Regions from separate parts of the Microbacterium sp. SLBN-146 genome, predicted to be linked through region 3. Evidence: predicted binding sites of a transcription regulator. Region 3 holds the regulator's gene; each other region holds the start of a gene.
The links. The regulator LexA, encoded in region 3, represses DNA repair genes until DNA is damaged. The targets are predictions, from matches to a motif close to TCGAACANNTGTTCGA.
Positions count from the first base shown of each region.

Region 1 (2,199 bases), 2.1 Mb from region 3:
GTTTGTCGACGACGACCCACGTCCGCGCGGGATCGTCGAGGCGCACGCAGGGTGCGAGCCCCGTCGCGACCTTGGCGCGGAATCCGTCCGGTCCGTCCATCGCGGCGATGACGGCCGCCTCATCTCCCGTCGCGAGCGCGTCGGTCACAGCCGGAAGGGAACACGGGTCGTCGACGGCGCCGGCGGCGGGGACCGTGCCGGTCGACCCCGCGGTCGGGCCGAGGACGGGACCCATGAGCGTCGACGGCGCCTGGATGGTGACGTCGAACGTCGGAACTTCGCGCGGAGACTCGGCGACGATCGGGGCGGGCGCAGGGGCCATCGCCGCCGTCACGATTGAAGCCGACCCGAGGACGAGACTGCTCGCGGCGGCGATCGCGACGACAGGCGCGAGGCGCGCGAAGCGGCGGACCCGGGCGTGTCGCGCGGGGCTGCGGCGGCGTTCACGGCCGGGGATGAGCGGCACCGGATGCGGGTCGGCGTAGACGAGCGGGGGCGGCGGCGGACGGAAGATCGCGGGGGTGGCCATCGGCGTCTCGGCGTCGCGCGCCTGCCGCAGCGCGCGCCGAGTGACGGGTGCCGCGGGCTCGGAGGTGCCATCGACGACCACGTCGTGCATCGCAGGGCGGGCACGACGGAACGGAGGCAGCGCAGACGGCTCGGGTACCGGCATCGAGTCCATTCTCTCCTGATCCGGCCTCCGAATGCCATGAGAGCACTCTCACAAGAGTTCTGTGTACGATGCTGACGCGTCACCGTCTTGACATAGAGTCGAATATCTGTTCCCCTGATGGTATGCGTTGGCAAGGTCAGCAGTTGGGCGTTCCGGATGCCGCGGCCCTCCCCGGCCTCGAGCACCTGAACGGTCTCGTGCGTTCGGTCACGACGCCCGAGTTCGCCGACATGACGTTCCACGAAGTGCTGTGCAAGACCGCGCTGAACCACGTGCCGTCGGCATCCGCGATGCCCTTCGACTGGACCGTGAATCCCTACCGCGGATGCAGTCACGCATGTTCGTACTGCTTTGCTCGGGGGACGCACGAATACCTCGAACTCGACGCGGGCCGCGACTTCGACTCGCAGATCGTCGTCAAGGTCAATGTCGCCGAGGTGCTCCGCCGCGAGCTCGCGCGGGGCGCGTGGCAGCGCGATCCGGTGATGCTCGGGACCAACACCGACCCGTATCAGCGGGCCGAGGGCCGGTACCGGCTTATGCCCGGCATCGTGTCCGCGCTGACGGACTCCGGCACTCCGTTCTCGATCCTCACGAAGGGAACGATGATGCGGCGGGATCTGCCGATGCTCGCCGATGCCGCGGCATCCGTCCCCGTCTCCCTCGCGATGTCGATCGCGGTGTTCGACGACGCCCTGCAGAAGGCCATCGAGCCCGGAACGCCGTCTGCCACCGCACGACTCGAGACCGTGCGGGCCGCGACCGAGGCGGGCTTCCGTGTCACGGTCTTCCTCATGCCGATCATCCCGCACCTGACCGATTCGGTCGCCGCGATCGACGATGCGCTCCGGCGCATCAAGGATGCCGGCGCGGTGCGCGTCGTCTACGGCGCCTTGCACCTCCGCCCTGGTGCGAAGGAGTGGTTCCTGCGGTGGATCGAGCGCGAGCATCCCGAACTCGTCTCGTCGTATCGAGGCCTCTACCCGGGGATGTCGGCGACGGCCCCGAAGGCCTACCGGTCGTGGCTCGCCAAGCGCGTCCGTCCGCTGCTGCGGGTGCACCGCCTCGACGGCCACGAAGAAGAAGACGCGCCGCGGCGGTCTGCCGTGCCGGGCCTGGCGTCACGGGCGAACACCGCCGCCACAGTTATCACGACCTCACGCGGCCGGGCAGCCGTCCGCCCTCCGCAGGATGCCCCCGCGATGCTGTTCTGACCCGCCGCGCTGCCACCCGCCTCGGTCCGCTCGGTCCGGCGCGAGCCGGCGCGAGACTGCACCCTCCGGCCACCCGCGTCCGCGAGACTGCACCTCCCGACCGAGACAGCACCTCCCGACCACCCACGCCTGCGAGACTGCACCTCCCAGCCGAGACAGCACGACGTGGGTGCAGTCTCGGCCGGAGAGTGCAGTCTCGGGCCCAGGCTGTCACGGGCCGCGTCGGCCGGACCGGGCCAGCCCGTGCCCGCGAGACTGCAGCCTCCGGCCACCCGTGTCCTCGAGACTGCACCCTCCGGCCGAGACAGCACG
Region 1 covers NZ_VFMR01000001.1:1,109,125-1,111,323, reverse strand. Annotated here, with positions in the region: gene FBY39_RS04855 (M15 family metallopeptidase) at 1-673, opposite strand, end outside; gene FBY39_RS04850 (Rv2578c family radical SAM protein) at 796-1,887, shown strand.
Region 1: the regulator LexA is predicted to act here: its motif matches at 772-787, upstream of FBY39_RS04850 (Rv2578c family radical SAM protein).

Region 2 (2,199 bases), 1.2 Mb from region 3:
GCTCAGGATCTGCAGTGTCGCTGCTTTCTGCGCAACGACGGCGGGGTGGTATCGCATCGTGGGACACGTCACATAGGTCATGAGCTCGACGCGGCTCGTCGCCTGCGCGACGGCTCCCAGGACGGTCCACGCGTACGGTGCGTGACCTTGACTGACGAGCCAGGGCGAGTAGTGATCGCTCGACACTTCGAAGTCGAAGCCCACGGCCTCGGCGGACTGCGCGTAGCGGACGAGCTCGAGCGGACCGCTCTGCTCGGTCATGAGGGTGTAGCCGAAACGGGTCATGCGATCACCGCGCGGGAGTGCGGTTCTCGGCGCTGACCATCCACGCGAACTGCTCGAGCGACTCGAGGATCGCGTGCAGGATGTCGGCGCTCGTGGGGTCCTCATCGTCGACGTCGTCGTGGACGGCGCGGCAGGTCCCGATGGCGGACTCGAGGCGCTCGGTCATGAGGTCGATGACGTCGGTCGTCGCGACCTCTCCCATGGGGAACTCGGCGAGGGTCGTCGTCTCCGACACGGTGTCGCTCCGGCCGTCGGGGAGGGCGTGCAGCGCGCGCATCCTCTCGGCGATCGTGTCGCTGAACGTCCGAGCGGCCTCGATGATCTCGTCGAGCTGCCGGTGGGTGTCACGGAAGTTGCGCCCCACGACGTTCCAGTGGGCCTGCTTCCCCTGGCTCGCGAGTTCGATGAGGTCCACGAGGACGCGCTGGAGGTTCTCGCTGAGCGCCCGGGAGGCCTGGAAGCCGTTCTCTGCGTTCTGCTCGTCGGTGAGCTGCGCGCCGCCGGTCGCGGTGCGCCGGTTGGCCTTCTTCGGTGCCGTCTTGGTCTTCGCTTTCGTCGCTGTCGTCGACATGGCTGTTCCTTTCGTGCGGATGCCCCGACGCTATGCCTGCGCCGGGAGCAGTGCGCGGGGCTTGTCCGCGCATGGTGTGCGTGCTACTCGCGCTCGGTCCTGTGGAGAACTCCGACGAGTGTCGTATGTATGTTCTATCTTTCAAGGATGGAAGAACAGACCGACGGGCCGGACGATCTCGGGCCTCCCTCCGATGAGGTGCCGGGCGGCTTCGATGACCCGTTCGTCGGTGCGTGCGAGTGCGACGCGTGTGGGACGCACGGCGAGGGCGGCTTCGATCCGCCTGACGCCGTCGATCGAGTCTCCGAGATCTCGAACTATCTCGGGTCCGTCGTCGCCGATCGCCTCGTCGCCGTCGCTGCCATGAGACGTGAGGTCATCGCGGTGGGGCCTGTGCATGCGTCGCTCGAGATCATGGAGCGTTCCGTGCGGCTCGAACTCGCGGCGACGCTGCGGATCACCGAGTACTCCGCGGGCGAACTGCTCGCGCTCGCCGAGGCCGTCGTCGACAGGTATCCCGCGATACGGGGTGCGATCGCGCGTGCGGACATGACCGAGCAGCATGCGAAGATCCTCGTCGCAGGCACCGACAGCGTCGATCCCCTCCATCGCGCCTTCATTCTGGAGCGCGGGATGGAGCTTGCGAAGCACCATCCCGTCGGTCAATTCCGCCGTCACCTCGCACGACTCATCGAGTCGGTCCGCGAGACGACGCTCGCACAGCGTCACGAGGCGGCGCTCGCGGACCGTCGGGTCGCCGTCGAGCCCGGTGCCGACGGCATGGCGTGGCTACACCTCTATGCTCCTGCGGTCGAGATCCACGCGATCCACGGCCGCATGACCGCGATCGCGAAGCAACTCAAGAAGCAACCCGACGAGGCTCGCACGCTCGACCACCTGCGCGCCGATGTCGCGTGCGATCTGCTGATCGACGGGGCTGCCGAAGCGCATCCGGCGCCTGTTCGCGGCATCCGAGCATCGGTCGTCGTCACGGTGCCCGCGCTCGCACTCCTCGGCGACGGTGAGGCCGTGCCGCCGGGGTGCGACCCCGCGAGCGTCGAGGGCGTCGGCCCGATCCCCCTCACGACGGCGCGCCGCCTGTGCGGCGGGTCCGGGGGATGGATGCGCGTACTCACTCACCCCGAGACCGGGATGGTGCTCTCCGTGGGGCGTGACCGTTACCAGCCCCCGCCGGAACTCGCGAAGCTCGTCAGGTGGCGAGCCGAGCGCTGCATGGCTCCGGGATGTGAAGTACCGGCATCCCGGTGCCAGGTCGATCATTCGATCGCGTGGCAGCACGGCGGGTCCACGGCGCTCTCGAACCTCGGTCCTCTGTGCCAGGG
Region 2 covers NZ_VFMR01000001.1:2,006,601-2,008,799, forward strand. Annotated here, with positions in the region: gene FBY39_RS08595 (LLM class F420-dependent oxidoreductase) at 1-285, opposite strand, end outside; gene FBY39_RS08600 (Dps family protein) at 290-856, opposite strand; gene FBY39_RS08605 (HNH endonuclease signature motif containing protein) at 1,004-2,199, shown strand, end outside.
Region 2: the regulator LexA is predicted to act here: its motif matches at 978-993, upstream of FBY39_RS08605 (HNH endonuclease signature motif containing protein).

Region 3 (2,199 bases):
CACCATCGAGCGGAATGCGGACGATGTCTCGCGCGGGGACGGCGGTGCCGATGTCGCGCTCGCGGACGGCGAGGACGAAGCCCTCGCCGCGGCGCAGACCTCCGTAGCGGGCCGTGGGGTCCGCGGACGTCGCAGGGATGGGCTCGGACCCCGGGCGCAGTATCCAGACGCGCTGGTCCGTCTTCTCGACGAAGACGAGAGCGTCGCCGACAGCTGTCCACGCACCCCCGCCGTATTCGTGCACGCGGGAGCGCGCATTCCAGGGCGCTGGAAGGAGCGTCTCCACATCGCCGGATGCCGTGCGCCGGCGCACAGCCGTCCGCCCGCCCTCCGCGGCGATGCTCTCCGCCCACCAGACGTCGTCGCCGACGAACTGCGCTCCTTCGAAGCGAGGAGAGGCCGCTGAGACGCTCGCTGCCGAAAGGGGGGAGGGCCACGAGCCGTAGGGAATGGTCACGACTCCCACGCTAATCCCGGGTCAGACGGCGCGAAGCACCGCCACGACTTTGCCGAGGACGACCGCGTCATCGCCGAGGATGGGCTCGAACGCCGAGTTGCGGGGGAGAAGCCACGTGTGTCCGTCGCGCTGGCGGAAGGTCTTCACCGTCGCTTCGCCGTCGAGCATCGCCGCGACGATCTCGCCGTTGTCGGCGGTCGACTGCGATCGGATGACGACCCAGTCGCCGTCGCAGATGGCGGCATCGATCATCGACTCGCCCGAGACCTTGAGCATGAACAGATCGCCCTTGCCGACGAGTTGACGCGGGAGGGGGAAGACCTCGTCGATCTGCTGGTCGGCGGTGATGGGAACACCGGCCGCGATCCGCCCCACGAGTGGCACGAGGGCAGCGTCGCCGACCGTCGGGGCGGTGTCGGCGGGATTCTCGCCTGCCGTACCGGGGAGGTCGATGAGGACCTCCATGGCACGGGTCTTTCCGGCATCGCGTCGGAGGTACCCGCTCAGTTCGAGCTGGTTGAGCTGATGCGTCACGCTCGAAAGCGACTTGAGGCCGACCGCATCGCCGATCTCTCGCATGCTGGGCGGATAGCCGTGACGCGCGATCGACCGCTGGATCACCTCGAGGATCGCGAGCTGCTTGTCGCTCAGGCTCTTCCGGCGCCGCGTCTGAGGCCTTTCCCGCCCGGCCGCTTCGCTCATCTCCAGCTCCTGTCTTCGAATGTCGGAGGTCTGTGGTGGGGTGACCTCATCGAAACGCTATCCGGTTTCGAGAACAACCCGGAGCAGCTGCTCCGCGTGTCGCGTTCGAATACCGGACTCGCGAACGTCGTGTTGACATCAGCATACATCGAAGATAGCTTCGGAAGAGAACTTCGCATCCGACCTCCCCGGCCGGAGGTCGGATGCGAACCTCTTCCCGTACCGAGGAGACAACCCATGAGCGCCTACACCGCCACCATCGCCCCCGAGACCCGGCTCCGCCTAACGGTCCGTGGCCGTCGCGTTCTCGCGTTCCTGGTCGCAGCTCCCATCGCCGTCCTCCTCACGTACGGGCTGATCAGCGGGGGAGCGGCACTTGCGTCGCGCGACAACGGCGCAACGGTCCCGTTCTCGGTTGTCACGGTCTCGTACGGCGACACGCTGTGGTCGATCGCCCAGGAGGTCGCGCCCACGTCGGATCCGAGAGACGTCGTCGACGCGATCGCGCGTCTCAACGCCCTTCCCGGTGGCCTCATCGAGATCGGCCAGACCATCGCGATCCCGGCCGAGTACTCGACCGCGCAGTGATCCGCGCGTGTCTCGCGCCGTGACGACCGCGCCGAGTCGCTGCGCACCGGACCGTGACGGCATCCAGGCGTTCTACGATTGCGTGCGTGACTTCTCGCCTGGACAGACTCCCGTTACGTGACGATCTCCGCGGTCTGACGCCGTATGGAGCGCCGCAGGCAGCCCTGCCGGTTGCGTTGAACGTCAATGAGAACACTCATGCGGTACCCCAGGACGTCGCGGATGACATCCTCGACTCGATCGCCTTCGCACTACGAGACGTGAATCGCTACCCCGACCGGGAGTTCACCGCACTTCGTGAAGGATTCGCCGAATACCTGGGGCACGGACTCACTGCCGACCAGATCTGGGCGGCGAACGGCTCCAACGAAGTGCTGCAGCACCTGCTGCAGGCGTTCGGTGGGCCGGGGCGGACGGCCTTCGGGTTTGCTCCGACGTATTCGATGTATCCC
Region 3 covers NZ_VFMR01000001.1:3,236,878-3,239,076, reverse strand. Annotated here, with positions in the region: gene FBY39_RS14620 (prolyl oligopeptidase family serine peptidase) at 1-457, opposite strand, end outside; gene lexA (transcriptional repressor LexA) at 479-1,159, opposite strand; gene FBY39_RS14610 (LysM peptidoglycan-binding domain-containing protein) at 1,397-1,747, shown strand; gene FBY39_RS14605 (histidinol-phosphate transaminase) at 1,834-2,199, shown strand, end outside.